One region of the Bacillus sp. 1A genome, then DNA from elsewhere that is predicted to be linked to it. Evidence: riboswitches for the same ligand, from Rfam matches in the RefSeq annotation. Region 1 holds a riboswitch; the other holds the start of a gene.
The links. A riboswitch is a leader RNA that binds a small molecule or an ion and turns the genes downstream of it on or off. The one in region 1 is predicted to bind cyclic di-AMP.

Region 1 (16,297 bases):
AAAGTCTGCAAGCGGACTTGTACCGGCTGGTCATATAAATGAAGAGACTGGTAAAGATTTTAGAAAAGAAAACGGAGATCTTTCTCCATATGATTTGCAAAATGCGAAAAAGATTTGGGAAGAAGCGAAAAAAGAGCTTGGAGTAGAACAAGTAAACCTCGAGTTTTTAACATTTGAACAAGATAATGCAAAACGTATGGCAGAATATATAAAGGGTGACTTAGAAAAGCATTTGCAAGGACTCGCGATCCAAATTAAACAACAGCCATTTAAGCAAAAATTACAATTAGAACAAATAGGAGATTACGATATATCTATGGGAAATTGGGGACCGGATTATAAAGACCCAATTAGTTATTTAGAACTCTTTACGACGGATAATCAAAATAACAAAATGGATTATTCTAACCGTCACTACGATGAATTAATAAAGAAAGCGAAAAGCGATCTAGTATTAGATCAGAAGAAAAGATGGGAAGCATTGCAAGAGGCCGAGCGTATTTTGTTAGAAGATGCTGCGGTTGCACCGCTTTATCAAATGGGCTCAGCTTACGTACAAAAGGGTTATGTAAAAGGAATTGAGAAGCATCAATTTGGTGGTATTTATACTTATAAGAATGCTTATATTGCTAATGAATAAATACAAAAAAACCTTACTTTTTAAAAAGTAAGGTTTTTTTTAAGAGTACATGGAATAAGGGAATGCAGTACAGATCAGCATACAAACATTTTCTTGTTGTAACTATGTTTGTTTTTAATTATAAAAAATATTAGATTATTTATTTTGTCATTGATATACTTAAAAGGTAATTGAGGTATTAAGATGAATTGATAGAGATGTTTGTGTGGAATTATTTGAGTATTATAAAAAAGAGGAGTTTAAGTGTTTGATTTGAACGGGACTTTTTCTATATGAATGAATTGGTATGTATAATACTTGGACGATATTAATTTGGGAATCTCGGGGGATTCTTTGAAGCTAGAAAAAGTAGAGTCAAATTTCATGTACTATTAGGTCCTGGTGTAGGTTTATGGGGATTTGGTTTAAGGAATAAAGGGGATAATTAGTATGAATAAGAAAGTAAAAAGATTTAAATATTTTATGGTTGTATTAGCCGGTATTGCAATTTTTGGTACAATCTTACCTAATGCATTAGATTCAAATGAAACATTAGCAGGTAAAATTTCAATTGTAGTTTTTGGTACAATGGGAGCTTGTTTACTATTCTCTATTATGTATTTGATTGTAAAAAAAGCTATTTTAAGAGGTGGGAAATAAGATGGTACAAAATTTAGAGTTAGAATTTTAATTCATGTACATAAAAAAGGAGAATTTTTATGAAATTACTACGTTTATTTATGGTTCTCACTCTTGTTGTATTGTTAAGTGCATGCAATACAGCAACACAAGTCACAAAGGTTCAAAAAAATGGCGAAACGACTTTGAAAATTGGTTCGTTGCAAGGGTATTACGATGTACAAACGGTTAAAGCTGAAAAAGGAAATGTGGAAATTCCTTATGAAGCAGCTGTTGAAGAAGGTGCAATTTTATTACAAGTTACAAAAGATGATAAGGTAATTTATGAAGAAGAAATCACTTCTCAAAAAGAAGGTTTGCTTTCTTTTGAAGCTCCAAAATCCGGATCATATGATTTAATTGTACGCGTGAAAGGTGAAAAAGAGAAAGCAAAAGAAATTCAAATACATACTAAGCTATGAAAAAACGGCAAGTGGAGTGCACCCGCTTGCCGTTTCCATTTTCGGTTGATTCTATCACAACATATGTTTATCAATGTAAGAAGTGATCCGCTGAGTCCTACTGTTTATTCCGCCGAAATTCCTGATGAAGTTACAATAAGAGATGAACAAAAGAATGTGTTACAAACCCGATAATTCTTTTTTACAAGAGCAAAAGACTGGGTTTGAAGCGTTTGTATTTGAAAGAGTTCTAGATGGTAAAGGGGGACATAGGGTGATGATCTTTTTAGAGAAGGTGTCTCAGACTTTACTACAGATATTGATTATATATGGGGGTAAATAAGTTGAAAAACATTGAGATTCTAAATAAATACATTAAAGGGTTTTCCGATACTCTCCCTACGTGGTTAAAGTATTTAATCGAGGCAGAGGAGATACATCAAAACTATGAGAATGTACAAGTACTTGGAACATTAAAAACAGATGCGGTGTTGTACTATGTGCACCGTACGCTACAAGTGTTAGATGGACTGCCTTTAGATGAAGAAGCGTATCGTATTATTGAAAAGGTACTAACGTATAGTGAGCTTGCAAAGGTAGGATCTTTAAAACAGCGGGAGCAATGGAAGAAAAACGGGATTAATCTATTCGTACATAACGAGGGTTCTGCTGATATCTTTAGTGATATTCAGTTTATTGAACGTGTAGAGACAAACTTAAACTCTACTGAGTATTTGTTTATTCGAGATTTAATTAGAACACATGGATTAATCGGGCAGTATATACGCGGGGAGGCTCGTTTGGACTCTCATGTTGATTTAATTAACACATATAAAGAAGAATACGGAGACGTTAGGTTAAAGGAGATTCTATACTATCTTAACCAATGCATTATTGAAGGCGTATCAAAAGCTTTGTGGAGTGAAGTGAAGAACGATGTGAAGATTACAATTGATGGCCTGTTTGATGGTTATATGGAGCCATTTACTTCTCGCATACATAGACTCACGCCAAAACATAAGGAGTCAGTATTTGAAAAAGATATAATTATGGGGAGCGAGAAGAGAGACGTTCAAACATTTTTATCTGATAAGGATTTGTGGTATGTAGAACCGTCTATGCATGCTCTTAGCTTTGAGGATATTTGGACAGTTTTTGTTATGTTAAAGAACGAGATAGGCTCTAGAAAAGTTCAGCATATACATTTCGAAAAATTGATGCAACAGTTGCACTATGATTTCAAAGGTGAGAAAAAGGACAACGTGTATCGTAAGCGGGTTATTGAGAAGTATCTACGAGAGTATCGTGAGAACGAGAAGCCGAATGAAACGCATGTTTCTTTTAAGGTTAAAGTCGATGAAGATATGAAGACTGCGTATGTATCGTTTCAGTTTTCTGCTGTAGGTGAGGCGTTAATTACCTTCTGTGTAGAGGCAGAAAAGATAGATATGATGCATGCTCGGGCAAATGTGCTGCTTTTTGATTTCTTCGGGTTACGTAAGGATGCATATGATAGATTCCATAATGAAGAAGTGTATCTGGAACATATGAATAGCTCAGCTGATGATAAACGAATTATTCTTGATTATATAAAGGGAGATACGATTGTAGATGTCGGAGCCGGTGGTGGTGTCATGTTAGACATGATCGAAGAAGAGACAGAGGACAAACGAATCTACGGTATAGATATTTCCGAAAACGTGATTGATACGTTGAAAAAGAAGAAGCAGAACGAGGGGCGTTCTTGGGACGTCATTAAAGGGGATGCAATCAATTTAAGCAGCTCATTTGGAAAAGAATCGGTTGATACGATTGTATATTCTTCTATCCTTCATGAGCTGTTCTCTTATATAGAGTATGAAGGTAAGAAATTCAATCATGAAGTAATTAAAAAAGGGCTGCAGAGTGCCTATGAGGTGTTAAAGCCAGGAGGCCGTATTATCATTCGTGATGGCATCATGACCGAAGATAAAACGTTAATACGGTTGATTCGTTTTAAAGATGCAGGCGGAATGAAGTTCTTAGAGCAGTATGTCCGTGAATTCAAGGGACGTATAATCAAGTATGAGGTACTTGCAGACGATACAGTCAAAATGCCTGTTAATGATGCAATGGAGTTCTTATATACGTATACATGGGGCGAGGATTCCTTCGTTCACGAGGTGCAAGAGCAGTTTGGAATATTTACGCTAAACGAATATAAGGATTTCGTAAAGGGTATCTTTGGAGATAAAATAAACATCGTTCAAGCTATGAACTATTTACAGGGTGGATATACACAACATCTTAGCGAGAAAATCGAGTTTAAAGATGAGTCTGGGAATGTTGTTGCGCTACCGGATAGTACATTCTTTATGGTTTTAGAAAAGAGGTAATGATGTTGAAAACTTTTAAAAAGTTTAGTTTGTGAGTTTCGATATGTTTGTGGGGGATCTCGTTCTAGAGCATATGCAATAACGGGAGATTACATGGAATATACATTCCAAAAGCATTGCGAAAACAGAAAAAGAACGTAAAAAAGGGATATGAGTAAGAATATGCTCATGCCCCTTTTTAAAATTATATAATTTATTGTACTTCGCATCAGTCGTATGATGATCTAAGAAATGAATAACGCTCGGTTTCCCATCTTTCGTTAAAGATGCACTATCCTGATTTATTATGCTGAAACGAGTTTTTACGCATAATTTCTATTAAACCGATTTTAATAAAGAATAAAAATTCGTGTCATAAGGGATATCATCTTGATACATATAATTTTTTAGAACGCCTTCTTTTTCAAATCCTAATTTTAATAGCAATTTATTGGAAGCTTCATTTTCAAGAAATACAATTGCTCCGATCCGTTTTAAATGAAGTGTGTGGAAACCGTATGATATAACTTCAGAAACAGCCTCCGTCGCATATCCATTTCCCCAGTGTTCAGGGAGAAAGGCATAACTTATATTGGCTCGTTTATGCTCAGAAGACCAATCATGAAACCCGATTGTTCCAACGAGCTCTTTTTTGTCTTTTAATTCGATTCCCCATTTTATGCCGCTTCTTGCATTGTAACTCAGTTTAAAGTTATGAATAATTTGTTTCACTTGATCAATATCTTGTAACGGTTTTTGGCCATAATAGCGCAGTACATCAGTATTAGAAAAGCATTGTAGTATACCCGGTGCATCTTCTTCGGTAAGTTCTCGTAAAATGAGTCGGTCGGTTTTTAATATAGGAAACATACTTTCACTCCATTTCTTCTGAAACTAGAATGTATTGTTATTATATAATCTAGTCTGAAAATAAAGATTATTCAAGAGGGAAGTATGGTTTTAATTTGTGATAAAATGGATTGTGGAATATATTTCAAAAAGAGGTATGTATATGGAGAAAAACTCAATTTTAATTGTAGATGATGATCAAGATATTGTTCAATTTGTGAACGTGAATTTAATGCAAGAAGGTTTTAAAGTCTTTAGTGCTCATAACGGAGAAGAGGCTTTAGAAATAATAAATAATAACAGTATTCAACTTGCAATTCTGGATATTATGATGCCAAAAATGGATGGGATAGAATTGTGCAGAAGGATTAGAGAGAAACATAGTTTACCAATTATGTTCTTAAGCGCAAAATCATCGGATGTAGATAAAGTAATTGGATTTAGTACTGGCGCAGATGATTATATTGTGAAACCGTTTAGTACAATTGAATTTATAGCGAGAGTGAAGGCTCAATTAAGAAGGTATACATATTTCAATCAAAATACTGTCCAAGTAATAGAAAAGAAAATAAACATTAGGGGTTTAGAAATAGATGAAGTGTCTAGAACAGTAATGTTATATGGAGAAACAATCAATCTTACGAAAACTGAATATGATATTTTGTACTTAATGGCAGCTGCAAAGAATCGTGTGTTCACTATTGAAGAAATATATGAAAGCGTTTGGAAAGAAAGAGCCTATGAAAGTAATAATACAGTAATGGTTCATATCGCAAGATTAAGAAATAAAATTGAAGAGAATCCAAAAGAACCGAAGTTTATACAGAATGTTTGGGGAGTCGGATATAAAATTGAAGATTAAATCATTACAAGGCATTAGAGCTAAGTTTTTTATCGCATTCATATGTAGCATTTTGTTAGCAACTGTAAGTATAATAACGTTTCAAATATTAATTGGAAATATATATAGTCATGTTACTGCATTAGAGGAAAAATATTCATTTTTATATTTTATAGTTTTTTTAATTTTTACTACAACATACTTTGCATTCATGACAAAAACAATGATGAAAAGATTATCTGAAATTAACAAGAGTGTGAAGGAAATAAGTAGTGGTAATTTTGAAATACTTATACCTATTTCAAAAAATGACGAGATTGGTGAATTAGCAGCGAATGTTAATAGAATGGCGAAAAGTTTAAAAGAGTCAATCGAAAATGAAAAAAAATCGCAGGAAATGAAAACTGAAATGATTAGTAATATTTCTCATGACTTACGAACACCTGTAACATCTCTAATCGGTTACGCGGACCTGTTAGGAAATCAGCTTCATTCAAATAGAGAAGAATGTGAACAGTATGTAAGTATATTAAAGCGAAAAAGTTATGAATTAAAAAATCAAGTAGATGATTTATTAGAATATTGTCAAATAAATTATAGAGAAATCGAATTACATAAAAGTGTAGTAAATATGAAAGCGTTCATTGAACAAATCATGATTGATTTTGTACCACTACTAGATGATGCCGATATGAGCTTTCGTATTAACGGTGATAAGGAGTTACATGTGGAAATAGATGTAGCGGTTATGGTGAGGCTATTCGAAAATGTAATTAGTAATAGTATTATGTACGGGAAAGACGGAAAGGATATTTTAATTCAAGTTTCTAAAAGAGACATGAATGCTGAAATAGAAATTAAAAATTTTGGACAATGTATTCCGGATGAGAACCTTCCTTACGTTTTTGAGAAGTTTTATCGCGGTGAAAAATCACGTAGCTCTCATACGGGTGGAAAAGGAATGGGACTTGCAATTGCAAGAAGTATAGCAGAGCTTCATAAAGGGGATATCACTGTGCGCAGTAACGAGAAAGAAACTGTTTTCACCATCGTCTTACCGCATTATAAAGAATTGTAAGGAAGTCGTAAGTATTTCTTTTGTATGTCGTAATTTTCACTTCGTATTATGTAGAACAAAGATATGAGAGTGGGGATACAACATGTGGAGGAAATATGTATTAATAATTTTAGTTGCGTTTTTAATTATAAGTTGGAGTGTAGTTTATTTAGCTAAAGGTGTTATATCAGTCACTGCTTGGTGGAGTATACAAGCCTTTAGCATAGTATCACTCTTTATTTTGATAGGATCAGTATTACTATTTGTGTGGAAAGGTATTTTCAGAAAGCAAATAGATAAAGCGCTACTCTTCATCGTTCTTTTCTCTATAATTGGAGCTTGGCCTTTAGGATGGTTTGCTAACATAGGGGGACTTGCTTACCCAGCAGATGTACATTCTATGAATCCTAAAGCAGTAGTTCGCTTTCCTTTGAATGAACGAGCACTAGTGGGCTGGGGTGGTGATCGGTTAGAAACGAACTATCATGTTATAAAACCAAATGAACGATGGGCATATGATATTCTTATTCCGCCTGCTGAAGTGAAAAGTAGTAAGTTAGAGGATTATGGAATATATGGAGCGAAAGTAATGGCACCAGCTTCTGGAACAGTTGTATCAATCAATAACGATGAAAAAGATGTAGTTCCAGGATCGGATAATTTTGAGTCAATGGCGGGGAATCATATTTATTTGCGACTAGATGAATCAGGGACATTTTTGATTCTTGCCCATTTAAAAAAAGGATCGATTAAAGTGAGGGAAGGCCAACATGTAAATGAAGGAAAGGTACTTGCTCAAGTTGGTAACTCAGGAAGTTCAAGTGAGCCGCATTTACATATTCATCATCAAAGGCAGGATCCATCCAAGGTGAGCATATTTCTTTCGGAAGGATTACCACTTTACTTTCGAACTGAAAAAGGTACGATAATGCCAGAAAGAGGTACATACATAAGTGGTAATGAAAAAAGGTATTCCAGTTTTATTGGAATACCTTTTCTCATTACCCTACAAATGTTTGATACAGTAAGAAAATATTTAAAATGATAACAAGTACAGCGATGATCCAAGCGATAAAGGTTGTTATGCGGTGATTAACGAGCGCACCCATAATTTTTTTATTGCTTGTAAACATAATAAGTGGCACTAATGCAAAAGCAATACCGAATGATAAGACGACTTGGCTCATGATTAGAGCGTAAGTTGGATTTACACCTAAAGCGATAATAACTAATGGTGGAATCATTGTAATAAAGCGGCGTAAGTATAACGGAATATGCATTCGAATGAAACCTTGCATAATAATGTCACCTGACATTGTACCGACAGAAGAGCTAGATAGTCCTGCTGATAAGAGCCCAATTCCAAATAAAGCAGCCGATACTGGACCGACTAAAGTACTGAACTGGTTAAAAGCAACATCAAGATCTTCAACATGCAAGCCATTTTTAAAGAATAGTGCAGCAGCAACAATTAACATACTCGCATTAATTGCTCCAGCGATAACCATTGCAATAATGATATCAATAAATTCGAAACGGAAAATCTTTTTCTTTTGTTCGTCAGTTGTTCCAACCACGCGGCGTTGTGTCAATGCAGAATGTAAATAGATTGCATGTGGCATTACTGTCGCACCTAATATCCCTGCTGCAAGTAATATACTGTCTACACCTTGGAATTTTGGAATAAATAGTCCTGAAAGAAGGGGACTTAATTCTGGTTTTGCATAAAAAACTTGAATCCCAAATGCTATTACTACGATAAAAATCATCCCTGTAATAATAGCTTCTAGTGGGCGAAATCCTCTGCGTTGAAACTCAAGAATAATAAATGATCCGACTGCTGTAATTAAAGCAGCTGGTAACATCGGAATTCCAAATAATAAATACAATCCGAGTGCTGCCCCGATAAATTCCGCTAAATCTGTAGCCATAATAACGAGTTCACCTTGTATCCATAAGCCGATAGACACAGGTTTTGGAAAGTGTTCGCGAGCAATTTCAGGTAAATTATTTCCCGTAGCAATTCCTAATTTAGCTGATAAAGTTTGAATTAATACTGCCATTAAGTTAGAGGCGAATATAACCCATAATAGTAAATATCCATATTGTGAACCAGCTGCGATATTTGTAGCAAAGTTACCAGGGTCAATATAAGCTACGGATGCGATAAAAGCGGGTCCTAAAAACGGTAACAGTCTTTTCCAGCCTTTCGTTTCTCCACTTAAAGCTAAGTGTGCTGATTGAACAGTTGTACTTTGAGAAGGGACTTGTTCATCTTTTGATATATCTTTATTCATAGTAGTTTTCCCCTTTGAAATGTTAACTTGATGAAATTATTGTAAGTATTCTTATTGTTTATTTCAATACATTTAAATGTATTAGATGATATTTTTATTTGAACACAAATGTTTCCTTAGTGCAAATTATATGCCTTGCTACAATAGATGGTGTCGTGTTATAAAAAAATGGGAGTTTATGGTGTGATCACATGGGGAAACATAATGAATTAAAGGACTAATTTTGAAATTTATGTGAACATAGAGCCTATATTACAGCATATTAATTGATGGAAATGAAATTGTATGATATATAATATATTGGGATTACAACATAACCATAGTGTTTTGTGATGTAATCTTGTTTTTATTTTCGTTAACTTATAGAAAAAATTGTAAATAGAAGAAAATAGGCTAAGTACAATTTAGTATGTATTTTCTTATTATATATGTTTTGATATGAACGTTAACTTATACATGATTTTAAAATTTAGATAGGTGGTAGAAATAAATTGGCAACTACAAAACCATATAGAGTATTACTATATTACATGTACACAACAATTGAAAATCCAGAAGAATTTGCTGAACAGCATTTAGAATTTTGTAAATCACTTGAGTTAAAAGGAAGAATTCTTGTAGCGACAGAAGGAATTAATGGAACTTGTTCTGGAACTGTTGAGCAAACAGAGAAATACATGGAAGCAATGAACAATGATCCACGTTTTGCTGGAATCGTTTTTAAAATTGATGAGGCAGATGAACATGCATTTAAGAAAATGCACGTACGCCCTCGTCCAGAGTTAGTTACACTTCGTCTAGAAGACGACATTAATCCGAAAGAAATAACTGGTAAATATTTAGAGCCAACAGAATTCTATGAGGCAATGAAACAAGAAGATACAGTTATCATTGATGCACGAAATGATTATGAGTTTGATCTAGGTCACTTTAAAGGTGCGATTAAACCGGATATTGAATCATTCCGTGAGTTGCCAGATTGGATTAGAGAAAACAAAGAAACACTTGAAGGTAAAAAGATTTTAACATACTGTACAGGCGGAATTCGTTGTGAGAAGTTTTCTGGTTGGTTAATTCGTGAAGGTTACGAAGATGTAGGTCAGCTTCACGGCGGTATTGTAACGTATGGAAAAGACCCAGAAGTACAAGGTGAGCTTTGGGATGGACAATGTTACGTGTTCGATGAGCGTATCTCTGTACCAGTAAACCAAAAAGAGCATGTTATCGTTGGTAAAGACCACTTTACAGGTGAACCTTGTGAGCGCTATGTAAACTGTGCAAATCCAGAATGTAATAAGAAAATTTTATGTTCTGAAGAAAACGAAGCGAAACATTTACGTGCATGTTCTCATGAATGTCGTGTACACCCACGTAATCGTTATATCGTTCAACACGAATTAACTGAAGAGCAAGTAGCTGCTGCATTAGAGAAAATCCAAGCAGGGAAGTAAGCTAAATTATTGTAATAAAAAAGTACTCCAAATATTATTTTGGAGTACTTTTTTTACTATGTGTTTTTTATCAGTTTTTGTCGGTAAGTCGATATATCTTAAAAATCGCTGATAAAAATTTCATTCACTGAAATGCTCTACGTATTTGTAATTTGAAAATCACCCTTTTTAATGTTTATCATCTTTCTCTTTAACAGCAGAAAGCACAGTTTGTTTTACCCATGCTTTTCTTCGTTTATGTTGTAGACTCCATTGGTATAAACTTTGCGCACCTAAAATAAGTGAAATGACGATACCGCTAATTGCTATTAAAAGTGCGAAAAATTCAAGTGGAGACGATATTTTGTTTGAATCGGTGTTTCTTAAAAGATCGATCATAGTAAACCCTAACATTTGGCCTACTACAGAGTAGAGCGTTAAAATTAATAGTAAAAGGCTATCTTTTTTAGAAGCGACATTTTCTTGGTATTTAAACAAACTGTCAAGATTTTGTTTTGCATTCGAGTATAGTACTTCAATGTTAAATAGATTTCTTAAGCGGAAGAAAATATCTTCACTCTGTGATTGGGATACTAGTTCTAAAGAAAAGTAATTTGCTGTAAATGAATTGATTGAATAAATTAATTGCTCTATTTCATTTGTATCTTGTTCAATGTTTAGTTCAGCATAAGCGTTCGCCATCTTTAATAAAACAACTTTATGAAATAAGTTTAATAATAAAGCGTAATAAAATTCCCCGTACATTTGACTAGCAAGTTTAGCGATTGCTTGCTCACCTTCATTTGTTATACATGTAAAAATATGTTCTTCCATAACAAAGTAGCGATTAGGAGCCCATCTTTGATAAGAATGTTTTATTAAATAATCTTGAATATAAGGAACATTATTTGCGCTAATATACGGCTTACCATCGTCTGTTAATCCGGAAAGGCTGGAAGTACGATAAACATCCACTTCATTCAGGTCCATATCTTCTTTTATAGATAATAACGTTTGTACATACATTCTTTGGTCTTCAAAGAAAGGAAAGGTTTGAAAGTAAGAGCTCCGCAATCTCTTTTTCTCAAAGAAGTCTGTTACACCGTGAAATAAATCACCGAATATAAGTTTTTCCACTTGTGAGTATTGTTTTCCGTTACATTCAATACAAATAGTCTCGTTTGTATCATTTTTAGTTTCAAGTACACGGAAGCGGGCGGCGAATTCGATTGCTTCTGATAATGTCATGTTTGAAGCGGTTTCTATTTCTGTCCGAATTGTTAAGAAGCCAAGCTCATAAGGGCAAAGTGTTACATCAATAGAATGAATCTTGAAGGGAATGGAAATAAGATTTGTTGTTAAATGTCCAGTTAAGTTAAGGTCTTTAGAATAGCGTTGTAATCCTTTTTGATGCTCTGAGTGAGGAAATAGAATTTTATTTGTAAATGAAAGATAGTATGCTTCCATATTTTGATGTGAAACTTGAAACTTTCCGTAGTATGTATTTTCATTTTCAAGATGATCGAGTCTAAAAGGGCGGAAATCATTTTTCTGTAAGAAAGGGAACATATTTTGTTCATATCCAGTTTTAAAAGAAAACGGGAATATAAATTGAAATATAGCTGTTGCTACATCTTTTTCCTCGATTGTTTGTATTGCCTCCATTTACATTGTTTCCTTTCCATATATGCTATAAAAACAACATGCCCAAATTCATTTGAAAATAACCACTGTTTTATCCTTGATTAAGAATGAAAATTCAGCTTATTTAGTAGGGGACATGTATAATGTTATGTATACTACACGTTATAAAATTGTATTTTGAAAAGGGGGATGTTGTATGCGTATTTTAGTATTAGGAGCTGGTGGCGTCGGAGGCTTTTTTGGAGGCCGATTAGTCGAAAAAGGAGAAGATGTTACGTTTCTTGTCCGCAGTAAAAGAAAACAGCAATTAGAGGAAAAGGGACTTGTTATTCGTAGTGTTAATGGGGATTTTTCCTTCCAACCGAAATTAATAACGAAAGAAGATCGAACTTCTCCATTTGACGTTATTTTATTTTCAACAAAAGCGTATCACTTAAACGAGGCGATTCAAGATTTGAAGCCGTTTGTAGGTGAAAATACTGTCATCATTCCATTGTTAAATGGTATCGCTCATTTATCACTATTACAAAAGGAATTCGGCGTGGAAAAAGTAATTGGCGGTTTATGCTTTATCGAGACGACGTTAAACGATCAAGGAGAGATTGTACAAACGAGTGTTGCCAACAGACTTGTCTTTGGAGAAATGAAGCTTCAAGATTCAGAGAGAATAAAGCATATTGCTAAAGCATTTGCAGGTACGAAATCTAGTTTTGTTTTAAGTGAAAATATTATGCAAGATATGTGGCATAAATATTTATTTATTACTGTAATGTCGGGTGTGACGACATTAATGCGTGCACCGATAGGACCGATTCGCGAAAGCGAAGGTGGACACGATTTTATCCAAAACTTATTTGAAGAATGTGTGCAAATCATGAGATCTATGAAAGCTCCAGTTAAGGATGGGATTGCCCAAGAACATATGAAAACAATTGATAAAATTTCGTATGATATGAAGTCATCGATGCAGCGTGATATGGAAAAAGGTTCGTTCATTGAAGGCGAGCACTTACAAGGATACTTACTAGATGTAGCGAAACAATTTTCTATAGAAGCACCATTATTAGGGGTAGTATATCAAAATTTGAAAGTGTATGAAGAAATGACCTTTAACAGATCAGCAATACAATTGGATGTATGAAAAAATAAAAAAGAAAGCAATATATAAGTATATTGCTTTCTTTTTTATGACAAATTATTTATTTCTTTTCGTTCTATCTGTCAAATTTATTTCCTGTTCACGTTTACCGTATAATTGATTAATTTCATTTGCTAATGCATCTAAATAGGAATCGGAAAAAATAGGCTTCTTTTCTTTAGACATATGAGTCTCCTTTATTGATTTTTTAGTATTCATTATGTATATTTACTAGCGGATTATGCGCAATCATTTAAATTTTTTCTTTTTCAAAATTTTTGTTTACATTTTGAAAATAAAGGAGTATTATAATCCACAGTTTCAATTTTCTAAATCGCTGAAACCGCATGGTGCGGGGGACCCGTTCTTATGGATTAGTACTTAATCCAATGGGGTGAATCCTTGAAAAAGGTAGGGCTACTCATAGGCCCGAATCCGACAGCTAACCTCGTAAGCGTTATATTGAGAAGGAAGGTGGAGCTTGTGCGACAAAAAAAATAATGTCTACAAGTCTATTTCGTTATGGCTTGTAGACATTTTTTGTTTTCTGAAGAAATCGTTTACCCGCTGTAACTAGCAGAAAAGTTCGTACAAAATTATTGGAGAGTGGACAGCAGTGGTTTCATCAATCAAAAGGTTTTTAATTGGAAGGCCGTTAAAATCAACTGAGTTAGGAGAGCAAAAGCTTAATAAAACGAAGGCGTTAGCTATTTTATCTTCTGACGCATTGTCATCGGTTGCATACGGACCAGAACAAATATTAATCGCACTAGCAGGCCTAGGAGCAGTAGCTTATTGGTATTCTATTCCTATCGCTGTTGGGGTATTAGTATTATTGACAGCCCTTATTTTATCTTATCGACAAATTATTTTTGCTTATCCGCACGGCGGTGGCGCATACGTAGTATCAAAAGAAAATTTAGGGATGAATCCAGGGCTAATAGCTGGAGGATCTTTATTAGTCGATTATATTTTAACTGTTGCAGTAAGTGTATCAGCAGGTACAGATGCGCTTACATCAGCTTTCCCTAGTTTACATGCACATAATGTAATCATTGCGATTATATTTGTTATATTGATTACTATTTTAAATTTAAGAGGGGTAACGGAATCAGCTTCCGTTTTAGCATATCCTGTTTATTTATTCGTTTTAGCACTATTTATATTAATTGGTGTAGGTATTTATAATATTATAACTGGTCAAGTTTCACCGACATTACATTCACCGATTGGAACACCAGTTGCAGGAATTAGTTTGTTTTTACTGTTACGAGCATTTGCTTCAGGAAGCTCTGCTTTAACGGGTGTTGAGGCAATATCTAACGCAATTCCAAACTTTAAGGATCCTGCACCTAACAATGCAGCGAAAACATTGCTCGCAATGGGTGCATTACTTGCAGTTTTATTTTCAGGAATTGTTTTCTTAGCTTATTATTACGGAATTACTCCAAGTAAAGAAGTAACAGTTGTTTCACAAATTGCTGAACAAACTTTTGGGCGTAATTTCATGTACTATTTTATACAGGGTACAACTGCTTTAATATTAATTCTTGCTGCTAACACAGGGTATTCTGCATTCCCGCTATTAGCAGTTAACCTTGCAAAAGACAAATTCATACCGAGAATGTTTACGATTAGAGGAGACCGCCTAGGTTACTCAAACGGTATTATTATACTTGGAATTGCTTCGATTATTTTAATTGTAGCTTTCCAAGGGCAAACAGAACATTTAATTCCGTTATATGCAGTAGGTGTATTTATTCCGTTTACACTCTCTCAAACGGGGATGGTATTAAAATGGCTTCGTGAAAAACCTGAAGGATGGGCTTTGAGATTAACGGTCAATTTAATTGGTGCAGTCATTAGTTTTATTGTAATGAGTATGTTCTTTTTAACTAAGTTCGCACAAGTTTGGTCAATCCTTATTTTCTTACCTGCCATCATCTTCTTGTTCCATAGAATTAAGAAGCATTACGATGCAGTGGGTGATCAATTAAGTTTAAAAACTTGTGAGCCACTTGTTCCAATTGAGGGAAATGTAATTGTTGTTCCTGTAGCTGGTATGACGCATGTAGTAGAAAATTCATTGAACTATGCGAAGGCTCTTTCGGCAGATCAAGTTATTGCTGTATATGTTGCTTTTGACAGAGAAGAGGAAAAGAAATTTGAAGAGAAATGGAAGAAGTGGCAACCTGAAGTAAGGCTTGTTACCTTACATTCTCATTATAGAAGTATTATTCAGCCACTAACAAAGTTTATTGATACAGTACAATATAAAGCGAGTGAGTCAAATTACCGAGTTACTGTAGTTATACCACAGTTCATTCCGAAAAAAGGTTGGCATAACATTCTTCATAATCAGTCTAGTTTACTCATTCGTGCGTATTTACTCTATAAAAGAAATGTTGTTATTACGACAGTTCCATATCATTTGAAAAAGTAAGAAGATTTTTTAAGGATAGCTTTACGAAAGTAAAGCTATCCTTTTTGTGTATACACTATGCATAATTGCATATGGGTCTAAAAAATATATCAATATAATTTTTGTATCTATGAACAAGTAGAGGTTTTTGTTGTGATATATGGATATTTCAATTGAAAAAGTGAAGCGGATTATATTTTGAAATAAGGACAGGAAAGCTTGAAAATAAAGGGAATGAAAATACTTCTTTACGATAGATAAATAGCTGTGTTTAAATGACCTTACAGTACAAAACTTACATGAAAACAAAACGAAATTTCATAATTCTGTACGAAAATTATTTTAAAATGAATAGTATTTCCGTGTAATATATTCACTGTACAAATGTGGGAATGGTGTTGAGATAGAAAAATTATACAACCTTATTCATATTAACCACATATGAAAAGTTATGAAATGTTTTATAACAATAAGTAAGTACTGTAGCAATAAAAGTTGGGAGAGATGGTTCATACGTGAGTCATGATGAGAACGTTCTCTATTTTAACCATCTCAAACTATATGCAA
Region 2 (16,297 bases), 1.0 Mb from region 1:
AATTGGAGAAGAGGGGCAACGAAAGATAAGAGAAAAGCATGTACTCATTATCGGTGCAGGTGCATTAGGTAGTGCAAATGCAGAGATGTTTGTAAGAGCAGGTGTTGGCACAGTAACGATTGTTGACCGAGATTATGTCGATTGGAGTAATTTACAAAGACAACAATTGTACGCAGAGAGTGATGTAGAAAATAATCTTCCGAAGGCTGTAGCGGCAAAAAAACGTCTAGCAGAGATCAATCGTGAAGTAAGAGTAGAGGCTCTCGTTCAAGATGTAACAGCTGAGGAATTAGAAGAGCTTGTTACAAACGTAGATGTAATGATTGATGCAACTGATAATTTCGAAACACGTTTTATTGTGAATGATATAGCGCAAAAACATTCTATTCCATGGATTTACGGAGCATGTGTAGGGAGTTACGGCCTTTCTTACACAATTCTTCCTAGTAAAACGCCATGTTTATCTTGTCTATTACAATCGATTCCGCTTGGCGGGGCGACATGTGATACAGCGGGTATTATATCACCTGCTGTATCTCTCGTCGTTTCTCATCAAGTAACGGAAACTCTTAAACTGTTAGTGGAAGATTACGAGTCACTTCGAGATGGACTTGTATCGTTTGATGTATGGAAGAATGAATATTCATGTATGAATGTGCAAAAGCTTCGTAAACACAATTGTCCTTCGTGCGGAGAGAATGCATTATATCCGTATTTAAATAAAGAAAACACATCAAAAACAGCAGTTTTATGCGGAAGAAATACAGTTCAAATTAGGCCACCTCATAAAGAAGAAATGGATTTTGAACGATACAAAGAGCTGCTGAAAGATCGCGTAAATGATTTAAATGTAAATCCATATTTATTATCATTTTCAGTTGAAGAAAAGAGATTAGTTGCTTTCAAAGATGGACGTGTACTCGTACATGGAACGAAAGATATAAGCGAAGCAAAAACAATTTATCATCGCTATTTTGGATAGAAAAGGATGAGTGGGATGAAAGTAAATAAAGCTTTAACAATTGCAGGATCTGATAGTGGCGGCGGTGCCGGCATTCAAGCGGATTTAAAAACATTCCAAGAGCTTGGTGTGTATGGGATGACGGCTATTACGGCAATTACTGCTCAAAACACGCTTGGCGTTCAAGGGGTATATCCAGTTTCGTTAGAAGGTATTACGGAACAGTTGAATTCAATTGGTACGGATTTAACACCAGATGCTGTGAAACTAGGAATGTTATTTAGCAGTGAAATTATTCAAATTGTAGCAGAACATATTAATAAATTTGGCTGGAATAATATTGTACTAGATCCTGTTATGATTGCTAAGGGTGGTGCATCATTATTACAACAAGAAGCAGTACAAGCATTAAAAGAATATTTATTACCAGTAGCAACTGTTGTAACACCGAACGTGCCTGAAGCAGAAGTGTTAACTGGAATGGAGATTCATAATATTGAAGATAGTAAGGAAGCTGCGAAAGTACTGCATGAATTGGGTGCAAAATATGTGCTTATGAAGGGCGGACATGCAGAGTATCAAGGTAATGAAGTAGTTGATTTACTCTTTAATGGTGAGCAGTTTATCGAATTTAAAAGTGAAAGAATTCCTTCAAAGCAAACGCATGGAAGCGGGTGTACATTTGCTTCAGCGGTTACAGCAGGACTTGCGAAAGGATGCTCGATTGAAGAGGCAGTTCAAGAAGCAAAACGATTTATTAGTATAGCAATTGAAGAGCCATTGAATATTGGAAGTGGTCATGGACCGACGAATCATTTTGCATATAAAGTGAATAAAACGCGTGTATAAGTAAGTGGAAAGTCAGTTTTGTAACTGGCTTTTTTTCTGTTTACTTTTTCCAATTACAGGAGTAATATATCAGCCAGAATACATTTTTTGTAATACGCTGAGTCCAATTGTATGGAGCGGAGGAACCAATTTGTGCAGTGTCACTAGGGGTGAATCTTTCAATTTTGAAAGTAGGGCTACTCTCAAAGTCCGAATCCGACAGCTAACTTCGTAAGCGTCTTGAGAGAGGACGGTGCCATGATGGATACATCACTTCATCGATCTGATTAGTATAGGGGAATATCAATCTATGTTTGAGTTCTTTTATGCTAAGGAGGATGAGGTACATGGAATTAACACTTATTTGTGTTGGGGAAGAAAGCAAGGTAAATAGTTTAATAGATTTAGTAGCATATCAACATGAGTTAATTATTTTCACAGCAAATGAAGAGATAGCGGCCGAAGTGAGGAATTGTGGATTTGATTGGACGTATAGTTGTAGTAAGGAGCAAGATTTTACTAGTATTTGTGAGTGTATTAAGAAGGTAATTTTACTAGGGGATGAGCTTCCAATCGTTAGCTTCTTCACAGAACACATTCGCTTTTCTTTTCAAGCACCTATTACTGTTGTTACAAGGAATAAACGATATCCAGCGAGGCTCTATGAAACAATTGGAGCTGCATTTGTCGTGTTTACGAATTGTGATAATATATCTTTTTTATTTTTTGAATAGGGTGGGTGAAAAGAAGATGAAGGTGTTGTTACTAGGAGATATAGCGAATCGTTGGGCGGTATCAGTAGAGCGAGTTCAAGAATTGGTGGTGCTTGATCCTATTTTTCCAAGGCCCTATATCATATTGCCATCGAAAGACGCTTTATATTTAAAAACAGATGTTATCGAATATGAGCAGCTACATGCAGAATTGTCACAAGTTTATATTCGCGGGAGAAATTTGCGCGCGTTTTTGCGTGGAGAATAAATAGTGAAAAAAAGAGCGAATGCTGAGTGCAATAAGCTATGCACTTCATCTCATTCGCTCTTTTTATTTCGTATTTAAAAGATCATTTCTGTGAAAAAGAAAGAAAAGACGAGAAAACAGATGAAATAATATTAATAACACTCAATGTAAGCGTTTAAATAGATGGATATTTTCTTATTTTAAGTAATTTGACTCTTTACAAGTTAAATATAGAGGAGTATATTTACTCTCATAAATCATTCATAAAATTTCCAAAAAAACCTAAAATCGCTGAGTTCCAGAAATGGAGCGGGGGAACCAATTTTGTGCATCGTCACTTGGGGTGAATCTTTCAGTTTTGAAAGTAGGGCTACTCTTTAGGCCCGAATCCGACAGCTAACCTCGTAAGCGTTTAGAGAGGAGGTTTACTTTGTGTTGTTCATTTCGAACACTAAGTAGAGCTTAGTGTTCTTTTTTTGATAATTTAATGGTAAATTTTTACAGAAAAGAGGGGTAGCTATGTTAGATGTTGTAATGATCGGGATTTTTGTTGTGTTAGTCGCATCGATGGTAAGTCTTGCAAGTTGGTCAGATAAAGTTGTGAAAGAAGGGAAGCAATCATGACGGTTGCCTTATCGGTTATTGTTGCAGCAATTACTGTGTACTTAGTGTATGCATTATTAAATCCAGAAAAGTTTTAATTAGGGGGAATCATTCATTATGATTTGGGTCGCAGTTGTTATTACCATGCTGTTGTTTATTCTTGTGGCAAAGCCAATGGGGATTTATTTAGAGAAAGCCTTTCAAGGTAGTAAAAAGTTAGATAAAGTATTCGGGCCTTTTGAAAAACTTATTTTTAAAATTACGGGTGTAAAAGAATACAATCAAACGTGGAAACAGTACGCATTGTCATTAGTTTTATTAAATGGATTTATGATTGTTGTCGTATATTTCATTTTCAGACTACAAGGAGTATTGCCATTAAATCCAGCGCATATTGAAGGGATGGAGCCTACGCTTGCTTTTAATACAGCAATTAGTTTTATGGCTGATACAAACTTACAGCATTATAGCGGTGAAAATGGTTTATCTTATTTATCACAATTAATCGGAATTACATTTTTAATGTTTGCAGCACCAGCAACGACTTTAGCACTTGTAATGGCGTTTATAAGAGGGCTTGCTGGGAAGGAACTCGGTAACTTTTTCATTGATTTTACGAGAGCTTTAACGAGAGTATTTCTTCCTATTGCGTTTGTTGCAGCGCTAATCTTTGTCGCACTTGGTGTACCACAAACGTTAGACGGGGCAGTTACAGCACAAACAATTGATGGGGCAAAGCAAAGTATATTACGTGGGCCTGTTGCATCATTCGTGTCCATTAAGGAACTCGGAAATAACGGCGGTGGATTTTTCGGAGCAAACTCTACACATCCTTTCGAAAATCCAGGGCAAATGAGTAATATTTTACAAATGATGCTTATGATGTTATTGCCAACAGCACTTCCATTTACGTACGGACGAATCGTAGGAAATAAAAAACAAGGTCGTATCCTTTTCGTATCACTATTCATGGTGTTTTTACTAGGATTTATAACAATTACTACATCTGAATTACATGGGAATCCAGCGTTAAATGGAATGGGCATCGAACATGTACAAGGGAGTACAGAAGGAAAAGAAGTACGATTTGGAACAGTATTTTCTTCCCTATACGCAACAGTGACGACAGCTGCTGAAACAGGAGCCGTTAATACGATGCATGATACGTTAACACCAATTGGCGGGTTAGTACCACTCGTAAATATGATGTTAAACACAGTGTACGGCGGCGTTGGAGCTGGTTTTGTGAACATTGTTATGTATGCGATTATCGCAGTCTTTATATCTGGATTGATGGTTGGACGGACACCAGAGTTTTTAGGTAAGAAAATTGAAGGTAAGGAAATGAAATTAATTGCGGTAACGATACTATTTCATCCACTGCTTATTTTAGGGTTTTCAGCATTAGCTCTTTCAACAAGTTTAGGAACGGATGCCATTTCTCATTCTGGTTTCCACGGTTTAACGCAAGTGGTATATGAATACACATCGTCAGCTGCGAATAACGGATCCGGATTTGAAGGGTTAGCGGATAATACACCGTTTTGGAATATTACAACTGGCTTAGTTATGTTTTTAGGGCGCTATTTCAGTTTAATTACGATGCTAGCTGTTGCAGCTTCATTGAAAGAAAAGACAGTAGTACCAGAAACAGTCGGAACGTTCCGTACGGATAATAGTTTATTTGGCGGCATTTTCATCGGAACAATTGTAATTGTCGGTGCATTAACATTCTTCCCAATGTTAGTACTCGGCCCAATTGCAGAATTTCTTACATTGAAGTAATGGAGGGTAAATGATGAGACCGGTAGTAGTAAAAGAAAAGAGAGTAAATGAGTCACAAATACATGCTGTAGAAGATGAAGTTAGACAAGCGAAAACGATGGATCGTGATATCGTGAAACATGCGATAAAACAATCCTTTGCGAAATTGAATCCGAAAGTCATGATAAAAAATCCGATTATGTTTGTTGTAGAGATTGGATTTATCATTACGTTCATTTTATCGTTTCTTCCAAGTCGTTCTAGTAGTGTAGCAGGATGGTTTAATATAACAGTTTCTCTCATTCTATTATTTACAGTTTTATTTGCTAACTTTGCAGAAGCGTTAGCGGAAGGACGGGGGAAAGCGCAAGCCGATTCTTTAAAACAGTCGAAGAAAGATGTGTTTGCAAATGTTGTAAAAGAAAATGGAGACATTGTTCAAGTTTCAGCAACTGATCTGAGAAAAGATGACGTTGTTATTGTAAAACAAGGAGAAATGATTCCGAGTGATGGGGAAGTAATTAAAGGATTAGCGTCTGTTGATGAATCTGCGATTACAGGGGAATCAGCTCCTGTAATAAAAGAAGCGGGCGGCGATTTTTGTTCTGTAACAGGCGGGACGATGGTCGTAAGTGATGAGATTACAATTGTCATTACGAGTAATCCTGGTGAATCATTTATTGATAAAATGATTTCGTTAGTAGAAGGAGCTGCTCGTCAAAAAACGCCGAATGAGATTGCTTTAAATACAGTATTAACGAGTTTAACGCTTATTTTTTTAATCGTTGTTGTGACGTTGCCGATTTTTACAAACTATTTAGGGTTTCAAATTGATACAGCTGTACTTGTAGCGTTGTTAGTTTGTTTAATTCCAACGACAATTGGTGGTTTATTATCAGCAATTGGTATTGCCGGGATGGACCGCGTGACAAAGTTCAATGTGTTAGCGATGTCGGGTAAAGCAGTAGAAGCTGCGGGTGATATTAATACAATCATTTTAGATAAAACAGGTACGATTACTTTCGGGAACCGAATGGCACATACATTGCTTCCTGTAGGAAATGAAACGATTGAGCAAGTAGGAAAATGGGCTGCGATTAGTTCAGTTTTAGATGAAACACCAGAAGGTCGATCGGTTATAGAATATGTAAAAATGAAATCTATATCATATAATCGAGAAATTGCAGAACAAGGTGAGTTTGTTCCGTTTAAAGCAGAAACGAGAATGAGTGGTGTCGATTTACAGGACGGAACGAAAGTGAGAAAAGGTGCTGTAGGTAGCGTAATTGAATGGGTTAGGTCACAAGGTGGAACGATTCCGAAAGATGTAAATCAAAAAGCAGATTCCATTTCCAAAGAGGGCGGGACACCACTTGTAGTTGCAGTGGATAATCGTATTTACGGTTTAATTTATTTAAAGGATACAGTAAAGCCAGGTATGCGTGAGCGTTTTGAGCAATTGCGTCAAATGGGGATTAAAACGGTTATGTGTACAGGTGATAACCCGTTAACAGCAGCAACGATTGCAAAAGAAGCAGGGGTAGATGAGTTTGTTGCTGAGTGTAAGCCAGAAGATAAAATTGCGGTTATTAAAGCAGAGCAAGATAAAGGGAAACTTGTAGCGATGACGGGTGATGGTACAAATGATGCGCCGGCATTAGCGCAGGCTGACGTTGGATTAGCGATGAATAGTGGTACGACAGCTGCGAAAGAAGCAGCGAATATGATTGATTTAGATTCGAACCCGACAAAAATTATTGAGGTTGTAGGGATTGGTAAGCAATTGTTAATGACGCGCGGTGCGTTAACGACGTTTAGTATTGCGAATGATATCGCAAAATATTTTGCAATCATTCCAGCAATGTTTACACTTGCGATTCCGCAAATGGAAGCATTAAACATTATGAAACTAACATCACCACTGTCAGCGATTTTATCAGCATTAATATTTAATGCAGTTATTATTCCATTACTCATTCCATTAGCGATGAAAGGTATCGCATATAAACCGATGAGTTCGAATGCACTACTTAGCCGAAACCTACTTATTTATGGACTTGGCGGGGTTATTGTACCGTTCATTGGAATTAAAGTAATTGATATAATTGTCGGCTTGTTCATATAAGGGAGAGGGAAAAAGATGGCGAAGAAACAAAGTATACTATCATCGATTGTCCGTATTACTTTTACATTTTTAGTGTTGTGCGGCCTTGTATACCCGCTTATTGTAACTGGTATTGCACAAGCGGTAATGAAGGATAATGCGGATGGAAGTCTAATATATAATGATAAAAATGAAGTGATTGGTTCTACATTAATCGGTCAAAATTTCACAGATCCACGTTATTTTCATGGACGTGTTTCTAGTATTGAATATAAGGCAGAAGCATCTGGTTCAAATAACTATGCACCGTCTAATCCAGATTTAGAGAAACGAGTAGAGAAAAGTATTGAAGAGTGGAAGAAACAAAACCGGGCTGTTCCGGTAACAGAAGTGCCGATGGATCTAGTGACGAATTCAGGTTCAGGGCTTGATCCTGACATTAGTCCGCAGGCAGCTTCTGTGCAGGTGGATCGTATTTCTAAATTAACGAATATTCCGAAAGAAACACTAAATCAGTTGATTAAAGATCAAACGGAAGGTGCGGCACTTGGCTTATTTGGAGAGAACCGCGTAAACGTTTTAAAGTTAAATGTAGAATTACAGAAACTACTGAAATAGTAACAGTGCTACCTCAATCTAACGGATTGAGGTAGCGTTGTTTCGAAAGGAAGGTTGTGAGTGTTTTGTATGCGGATGACTATAAACCGACGTTTCAAAGACGAACGCCAGAGGAATATTTAGAATATATTCGTCAGCAAAACCGCGGGAAGTTAAAGCTATATGTAGGAGCAGCTCCAGGAGTAGGGAAAAGTTATAAAATGCTCTTTGATGCAAGAGAGATGAAAAAAGACGGTATGGATATTGTAATTGGTTTAATTGAAACGCATGGAAGAAAAGAGACAGAAGAAGCAATTGCTGATTTAGAAAAAGTTCCTTTAAAAGAAATAGATTATAAAGGGAAAGTATTTTATGAACTCGATGTAGAAGGAATTATAAAACGTGCACCGCAAGTAGTTGTAGTGGATGAACTTGCGCATAGTAATATTCCTGGATCTAAAAATAAGAAACGTTATATGGACGTACAGGAATTGCTAGACGCTGGTATATCCGTATTATCAGCATTTAATATTCAACATTTAGAAAGTGTTCACGATATTGTAGCTCAAATTACGAATGTAAAAGTAAGAGAACGTATTCCAGATTTTATTTTACAAAAAGCAAATGAAATTCAGCTCGTCGATGCAACGCCGGAGGTATTAAGGAAGAGATTAATAGACGGGAAAATATATAAAGAGGAAAAAATTCAGCAAAGCTTACAAAATTTCTTTACACTTAATAATTTAGGGGCACTAAGAGAATTATCGCTTCGTGAAGTGGCAGATGATATGGAAGAGAAAATTAGTCAAACCGTTATAGAACCGATTGGTGTAAAAGAAAAAATTCTCGTTTGTGTACAATACAGTTCAACAGCAGCGAAATTAATAAGACGGGGATGGCGCATGGCGGATCGGTTAAACGCTGAATTGTATGTATTAAATGTTGAAAGAGAAAATATAGAGTCCCTTTCAGCAGGGAAAAAGCAAACGATTGAAGAGTGGAAGTTGCTAACGAATCAATTTGATGCGAGTTTTGTTTTAGAAGAGGCAAAAGGAAGAAAGCCAGCGGATGTTATTATTGAAGTCGCGAAAGGACTACAAGTAACACAAATTTTACTCGGACAATCGGCAAGAACACGTTGGGAAGAAATACGAAAAGGTTCAATTGTAAATGAAATTATGAGAGAAACGAAGTATATTGATATTCATATCGTTGCAGATCAAAGAGTTTAGAATAGAGACCATCTATAGGTCTCTATTTTGCCTCTTGTGTGGCAGGGAAGCGTAGCATTCTCATCGCATATAAGATTATGAATAGAAACATAATTGCACCTAGGAAGAAAATCCAAAAGTAATTTTGATTAAATAAAAGAAATCCACCTACAAGTGGTCCTGTTCCCATACCGAGATAGCGAATAAAGTTGTACATACCGATAGCAGTTGCGCGTTCTTGTACGAATTCTTCTGTTAATAAAGTAGTGTGAGTTGGCATAGAAAGTCCCATACTAAAACCATATAAAGATGTAACGATAATGATGAATGAGATATTGATGCTATATGTGAAAGAGAATAAAGTGACACATATAATATTGAAGAAACTAGTGATGAATAAAGCTTGCTTTGTTGTGAGGCGTTTTTGCAAAAGCTTGTAGCAATAACTTCCTAACATAATAGAAAGGGACATAGGTACAAATATAAGACCAATTTCACTTGCAGTTAAGTGAAATAAATTTGTTAAAATACTCGGTAAAAAAACGAGGAAGCAAAAGTAAATACAAAATTGAATGAAGCCAATAAGAGTAATAGAAAATCCAGTTTTATTTTTTAAGATAAACCAGTACTTCTTTTTTGCTTGCGGTTGCTTAATTACAGTGGGTTTTGTTTCTGGAAGTAGTGAAATGTTTATAATTAATAAGAGAATGCCAAGTGTAGATAAAAACAAAAATACGTATAAATGGCCATTTATACTGCCGAGATAACCACCTATAAGAGGGCCAATTGCAGGTGCGAGAGCAAGTAACATTTGATAAAGGCTCATCGCTTCTCCGCGTTCTTTTCCTTCAAATAAATCACCGATAATCGTTGCTGCAACTACAGGTATAGCCGCTATTCCTATAGCTTGAACAGCTCTAAAAAATAGAAATAAATAAACGTTCGCCGAAAAAGCACATCCGATTGAACCAATTGTACTAATGATTAAACTAGGGATAAGGATAGATTTTCTCCCTTTTGTATCAATTAAAGGTCCATATATGAGCTGCATAATTGCAAGAACGAATGTGAATAGTGAAACTGTTAAATTTACTAGATAAAGAGAAGTGTGAAAAGAAGCTTGAATCATAGGCAAGATAGGTGTGTAAATATTTTGAGCGAAGGAACCGAGTAAGGCACTCATACAGACAACGTATAAAATGAAATGTAGTTTGGATTTTTTCATTATGTTAACCTCCTTGTAATTTAGTTTCGTTGGAAACTAAATTTATTTTAACATGTTTTTCTCACTTGTAAATATGAAAAAATGATTTTAAAATGGTATATAGTTAAATTGTTTCTTTGGAAACTTAGGGGGCGAACGGATTGGATCATGCAACGAAACAAATGGAAATACTTTCGGACATTCGTACACTTTTGCATAAAAAAGAAGAACATTTGAAAGGGCAAAATGAGAAGTTTCTTCGTGAGACAGGTATAAGTGGTATGTCTTTATCTGAACTACATGTGATCGAGTGTATCGGAAAAAATGCTCTGATGAATGTAACTGCTATTACGACAGAAATGGGAATGACAAAGGGTGCAATCTCTAAAATTTGTACAAAGTTGTTTCAAAAGCAATTCGTTGAGAAGATGCAAATGTTAGATAATCAAAAAGAAATTTTCTTTCGCTTAACGGAAAGCGGAAATGAAATATATAAAGCTCATGATAAATTGCATAAACAAGCTGAAGAAAAGTGGCTGCTATTGTTAGATGGATATACGGAAGAAGAGCAAGATTTTATTCAAAGGTTTATAAAGGATGTCTCCGGTCATTTGGAAATATAATTGGAAGAAAAAACTCCTTTATTTCAAGCCTTTTGAATATAATTTCTAAAAGAACTCATATATAATAGAGAAAGATACTTAACATGGTGAATAATTAAAGAGTCAATATATAAAGAGGAGAGAATAACATGCTTGAAAATACGGGGTTAGTATTAGAAGGCGGCGGTATGCGTGGTGTATATACGGGCGGGATATTAGAATACTTTATGGAACAAGATTTATATTTTCCATATGTAATTGGTGTATCAGCTGGTGCTTGTCATGCAGCGTCGTATCTTTCCAGACAAAGAAATAGAAATAAAACGGTCAATATTGATTATGCATCACACCCACAATATTTATCGTATAAAAATTTATGGAGAAAACGCCAATTGTTTGATATGGAGTTCATTTTTCATGAAATTCCAGAAAAACATGTCCCGTTTGATTTTGAAACATATTTTAATAGCCCAGAGCGTTTCCTTGTAGGAACAACAGATTGTGAAACAGGACAGTCTGTTTATTTTGAAAAAGAAGGAACGAATGATGATGCACTAAATTTATTACAAGCATCTAGTTCATTACCTTTCATTGCACCTGTAGTAAATTACCGTGGTAAGCAGTTATTAGATGGTGGGATTTCTGATCCAATTCCAGTTCGTAAAGCACAGGAAGATGGGTTTAAAAAATCAGTCGTTATTTTAACGAGAAATCATGGTTACGCGAAGAAAAAGTCAAAGTTTGGATGGGTGGCAGCGAAAGCATATAAAAAATATCCGAACCTTGTGAACACGATGTTGAATCGTTATGAAGTATATAATGAAACACTTCACTACATTGAAAAAGAAGAGCAAGCCGGGAATTTATTTGTTATTCGCCCAGAAGTGCCGCTTCAAGTAGATCGTATGGAAAAAGATACAGCAAAACTACAAAATCTATATGAGCAAGGCTATGAAGATGCAAAGAGACAGTTTGCAGATTTACAGTCGTTTTTACAAAAATAAGTATTAGACTGCGGGGAAGAGTTTCTCCGCAGTCTTTTTTGTATTGCTTGCTTATCCGTTACTTTTTAAAAATGTATGAATGTTTAAGTGTTTAAAGAGTTTGTAAAACATATGGGTGTCTTATTGAGGAGAATTTACTTGAGAGGTATTATGACGATGTAGCGCTACAAAAAACTATTTAATTTACGAGGTGATTGTTAATGAAGGGAAAGTTTTTTTCGATTACGACTTTAGTATTATTAGCAACATCAATCTCAACAAGTGCATTTTATCCAACTTTAAGTGGCCACAAAAGCGGTAACTTACTATCTTACAGAGCTCAAACGACTACGAATCAAAACGCATCTCGCTGTTCAGTAGCGATTTCTTTTATTAATTCAAAAGGAAGTTATTCATATATTGAAAGTGCTTCGGATAAATTAGGATCACATGAATCGGGAAGAGCATTAAATGCCACTGTTAGTAATGGCGCATATAACGCCTTTGGTGCAAAGGGGCTATATTCTGAGCATTATGCCAATGAGAATAATGACTATCAAGAAGATACACACAAAGGTACTTTTGATAGTAACGGTAACTTACGATTACAGTGGTAAAAAATATTAAATAGTTGTCTTTATAAATATTTGGATAAGGAGAAGGGGATGTGCATCATCTCCTTCTTATCTAAAAGGAGCAGAGACATGTATTTAGCTTTTAAAAATATAAAAAACAACAAACTGTTTTCAGTCATTCTTCTTATGTCATTTTTTATTTCGTTTCTTTCTATATCAGTAGCTGCGCTTTTAACAGAATCTAAACGAAATTTCATATCTGCTTTTCAAATCGGCTTTCCAGAAAAGAATCAAACGTTAACTGTTCCGATAGCGAATACAACTGAATTGGAAGCGATAATTCCTGTCATACAAGATATTTTTGTAAAAAGTGATATTTACGTAGAGCATTTAAAAGCATTAAATAGTTCAGGTGCAATAAAAATCGTAGCTGTGAATTTAAAAGATGATTATTATTGGAAGCCATATATTTCTGAAGGACAATATTTTTATCGTGAAAATGTAAACGATATGGTTGTTGGCGATCAAACGAATGTAGAGGACTTATATGAATTTGATGATACATATAAAAAAATAGGAACTATATCGAGAAAAGACAGTGACGTCGGTGTATCAGACATATACATCCCACTTCAAAATTTACCTACTATATCTAAAAAAGGTATTATCGCGAGTAAACAATTACAATTAACAGTTGTTAACCCTACATCATCTATCCATAACGAAATAAAAAAATTTATGAGTAAGAGCAAAGAAGTAATTTCGGGAGATGTTCAAATACTGAATAAAAGAGACCTCCAGGAACTAAATGTAACATACATAGATCCAGCAAATAAGTATTATTATAAATTCATTCTTGTAGCAATTGTTTCTGGCATTTTTGCAGTTTTATTTTGGATTTATAAAAAAGAAAGAGAGATTTCATTAAAAAAAGCAGTAGGTGCTTCTAATATATCTATTTACTGCGAACTATATATTCAAATTTTGTTTATTTCTCTAGCAGCGATGTTCTTAGTTTTTATTACGTTAGAAATATTTTCGGGAACAATTCATACTTATTTTCAGACATACTTAGTAAAACCGTTAACACTATATGTATTGATATGTAATGTTGTTTTTATAATTTTTCTTACAATTTTTGTTACTGTAATTCCAATTAAGCACATTATAAATATATATCCCGGAAAACATTTAAGAACATAGGAGGTCGTCATGTTTTTTATATTTGATTCTATACGGTCTGTGAAAAAACGGCTATTACCAAGTTTGATTATAGTAATTTCTTTAATTATTGCATTTTCTTCAGCAATGGAATTTGTTAGTAATCTTTTGGGATATCGAAAAATGATGACGGTAGCAAATAATTTATCGACTCATAAAAATTTCTATGAACTTTATGCGACGCAAGATATAACATTGTTTAGCGAAGAAAAAGCAAAAAGTGATTATCAACATTTCATTCAAGGGTTATCTAATACGATACCAATAACAAATAAAACTAATTATTTGTTCCGTAACTATTCACTTAGTTTAAAAAAAGAAAATGGAACGATAAAGACTCTTATTGTTGATAAAGATATTAATAAATACTTCCATATACGAATTTCACAAGGAAGATATTTTGAGGAATTGGAATTTCATAAATCAGTATTTGATATTAGACCTGTTATATTAGGGGCTAATTATAAAGGAAAGGTATCTATTGGTGATATCATACCATCTGGAAAAATGAAGCTAAAAGTAATTGGCTTTTTAGAAAAAAATTCAGCATTTACATATCCTCGGAGCGGTGAAATATCGGATAATCGTATTACATTATTAGATGACATGGCTATTTTACCAATTGGAACAGAAGAAATAGAATTTTATAGTGTAGAACTTTTATACAATGGGCTAATTATAGAAACAAATGGAAAAGTGGATATAAATGAATTTCAAAAGAAAGTATTAAAGGTAACAGAAGGTAAGGGATATTCGTATTATGTTACAAATCCGGATAAATTATTAGAAAATGAAAAGCAAGGCATTGATAATATGTCATATCCCTTATTATTAAGCGGTACAGTCTTATCTTTTTCATTTATATCTATTTTATTAACATCAATGGCCACGCTTTATATGGAACGTAAAAATATTTCTATTAAATCAGCATTAGGAGCAAGTAATTTTCAACTATGTCTTCCGTTTGTTATTGAGTATATGTTGTTATTCATTCTATCTATATGTATAGGAATTATGTATTTCCAATGGGAGAATAGCGGAGTAATTGAAATTCAGAAAGGGCTAGAAAATAGTATAGTATCTTTCTTTGGAACGTTAAAAGTCTCTATAGAATCATTGATTGTTATAGGTGCTTTATCAATTGTAATGATCCTCGTTATATATGCAATCATTTATTTCAATGTACTAAAAATAAAAAATACATATATGAAAGAGGTGTTATAGATGATTCAGCTCGCAAATGTGGCTAAGGGATACGGAAAGAGTAATTTTATTGCTTTAAAAGATATTAATCTTACAATAGAAAAAGGCGAAATGATAGCCATTATGGGACCATCTGGTTCAGGGAAATCAACCTTGCTTAACATTATTGGCTTAATTGATAGCCCCTCTACTGGAAAGTATTTTTTAGATGGCATGGATACGAGTACATTAAAGTCAAACTATCATAAGTATAGAAATAAGGAAGTTGGATTTGTGTTTCAGAACTTTTCGCTACTAGATGATTATACAGTTATTGAAAATGTAATGCTCCCGCTTATATATAGAAAAATCTCTCATACGAAACGTATACAAATATCAAAAGAAATGCTGGAAATGGTAGGGCTGGAGAGACATATTAACAAGTATCCTCACGAATTATCTGGAGGAGAGCAGCAAAGGACAGCGATAGCGAGGGCATTAGCACAAGATACAAAAATTATACTTGCTGATGAACCGACTGGTGCTCTCGATCAAGAAAACGGAGAAAAAATTATGAGCATTTTAAAAGAGGTTCATAAACAAGGAAAAACGGTGCTAGTTGTTACACATGATCAAAAGGTAGCTGCATACTGCCAGAGGACAATACGTTTGCTCGATGGATGTGTGGTGTAATATGGATAAAAGTATGTGAAGAGGTGATACATATGGAAAATGTATATAAAGGTCTTAGGCATACTGGATTTACTATGTTGCTTATTTTTGGTGGTGTATTTTTACTGCGCTGGTTCATTCATGATGAAATGCTACTGGATCAGCTTATTGGATTTAGTGTAGGGATGGTAATGGTTATTTCATCTGTTTTCATTCAAAAGTATAGTAAAGAATTACAGGTGAATGAAAAATATTAATAATTTTTAACTCCTTTTATCTTTTTCATAGTTTAGGAATAGTGGAGGCTTTCGTATGATTTTCTTATTTGTAGTATATTTTGTGATCATTATGACATTAGTAATTACGTTTCTGCTTTCAAAAAAATCATATAAGAAGCCTATTATTAAATATATACCAACGTTAATATTGTTTATTTTGGCTTTCATTTCTTCTGTTATGTTTGTATTGAATAATGGAATGGGAGAGCTGATAATAGCGGTATTTTTAGGGATTGCAGCGATAGTGAACGGTCTTTTACTTCTTGTATTGAAAGTAGTTCGTGTGATTGTTGCAAAAGGAAAATAGAGCATCGAATTCGATGCTCTACTTTTTTATTTATGAAAAAATCCCTCTTTATGAGGGATTTTAATGTGGTAAGAAAACTAATTGATAAGCGAACAAAATTCCGAATACATACACAAGTGGGTGAACAGAACGGAATTTACCTTTTGCCACTTTCATAAGTGGGTATGAAATAAATCCAAGTGCGATACCTGTTGCGATACTTGATGTAAGTGGCATGCTTAATATTACTAAGAATGCTGGGAATG

Region 2: another riboswitch for cyclic di-AMP. It lies ahead of ACUN0F_RS29810 (SipW-dependent-type signal peptide-containing protein); the one in region 1 lies ahead of ACUN0F_RS24355 (APC family permease).

The regions. Positions count from the first base shown of each region.
Region 1 covers NZ_JBQYLZ010000001.1:4,768,881-4,785,177, reverse strand. Annotated here, with positions in the region: gene ACUN0F_RS24425 (peptide ABC transporter substrate-binding protein) at 1-640, shown strand, start outside; gene ACUN0F_RS24420 (hypothetical protein) at 1,070-1,279, shown strand; gene ACUN0F_RS24415 (BA_1872 family lipoprotein) at 1,339-1,719, shown strand; gene ACUN0F_RS24410 (class I SAM-dependent methyltransferase) at 2,028-4,073, shown strand; partial or broken gene ACUN0F_RS24405 (radical SAM/SPASM domain-containing protein) at 4,101-4,231, shown strand; gene ACUN0F_RS24400 (GNAT family N-acetyltransferase) at 4,392-4,922, opposite strand; gene ACUN0F_RS24395 (response regulator transcription factor) at 5,065-5,763, shown strand; gene ACUN0F_RS24390 (sensor histidine kinase) at 5,753-6,820, shown strand; gene ACUN0F_RS24385 (M23 family metallopeptidase) at 6,903-7,844, shown strand; gene ACUN0F_RS24380 (Nramp family divalent metal transporter) at 7,801-9,096, opposite strand; gene trhO (oxygen-dependent tRNA uridine(34) hydroxylase TrhO) at 9,588-10,547, shown strand; gene ACUN0F_RS24370 (hypothetical protein) at 10,716-12,191, opposite strand; gene panE (2-dehydropantoate 2-reductase) at 12,367-13,311, shown strand; gene ACUN0F_RS24360 (hypothetical protein) at 13,366-13,494, opposite strand; cyclic di-AMP (ydaO/yuaA leader) riboswitch at 13,634-13,780, shown strand; gene ACUN0F_RS24355 (APC family permease) at 13,925-15,751, shown strand.
Region 2 covers NZ_JBQYLZ010000001.1:5,805,725-5,822,021, reverse strand. Annotated here, with positions in the region: gene ACUN0F_RS29830 (thiazole biosynthesis adenylyltransferase ThiF) at 1-982, shown strand, start outside; gene thiD (bifunctional hydroxymethylpyrimidine kinase/phosphomethylpyrimidine kinase) at 989-1,810, shown strand; cyclic di-AMP (ydaO/yuaA leader) riboswitch at 1,896-2,043, shown strand; gene ACUN0F_RS29820 (hypothetical protein) at 2,137-2,523, shown strand; gene ACUN0F_RS29815 (hypothetical protein) at 2,540-2,770, shown strand; cyclic di-AMP (ydaO/yuaA leader) riboswitch at 3,029-3,174, shown strand; gene ACUN0F_RS29810 (SipW-dependent-type signal peptide-containing protein) at 3,269-3,373, shown strand; gene kdpF (K(+)-transporting ATPase subunit F) at 3,370-3,450, shown strand; gene kdpA (potassium-transporting ATPase subunit KdpA) at 3,470-5,137, shown strand; gene kdpB (potassium-transporting ATPase subunit KdpB) at 5,151-7,241, shown strand; gene kdpC (K(+)-transporting ATPase subunit C) at 7,257-7,838, shown strand; gene kdpDN (KdpD-like non-kinase potassium sensor) at 7,895-9,049, shown strand; gene ACUN0F_RS29780 (MFS transporter) at 9,072-10,253, opposite strand; gene ACUN0F_RS29775 (MarR family transcriptional regulator) at 10,394-10,855, shown strand; gene ACUN0F_RS29770 (patatin-like phospholipase family protein) at 10,984-11,838, shown strand; gene ACUN0F_RS29765 (hypothetical protein) at 12,039-12,434, shown strand; gene ACUN0F_RS29760 (ABC transporter permease) at 12,522-13,595, shown strand; gene ACUN0F_RS29755 (ABC transporter permease) at 13,605-14,837, shown strand; gene ACUN0F_RS29750 (ABC transporter ATP-binding protein) at 14,838-15,488, shown strand; gene ACUN0F_RS29745 (hypothetical protein) at 15,476-15,724, shown strand; gene ACUN0F_RS29740 (hypothetical protein) at 15,780-16,052, shown strand; gene ACUN0F_RS29735 (NCS2 family permease) at 16,113-16,297, opposite strand, start outside.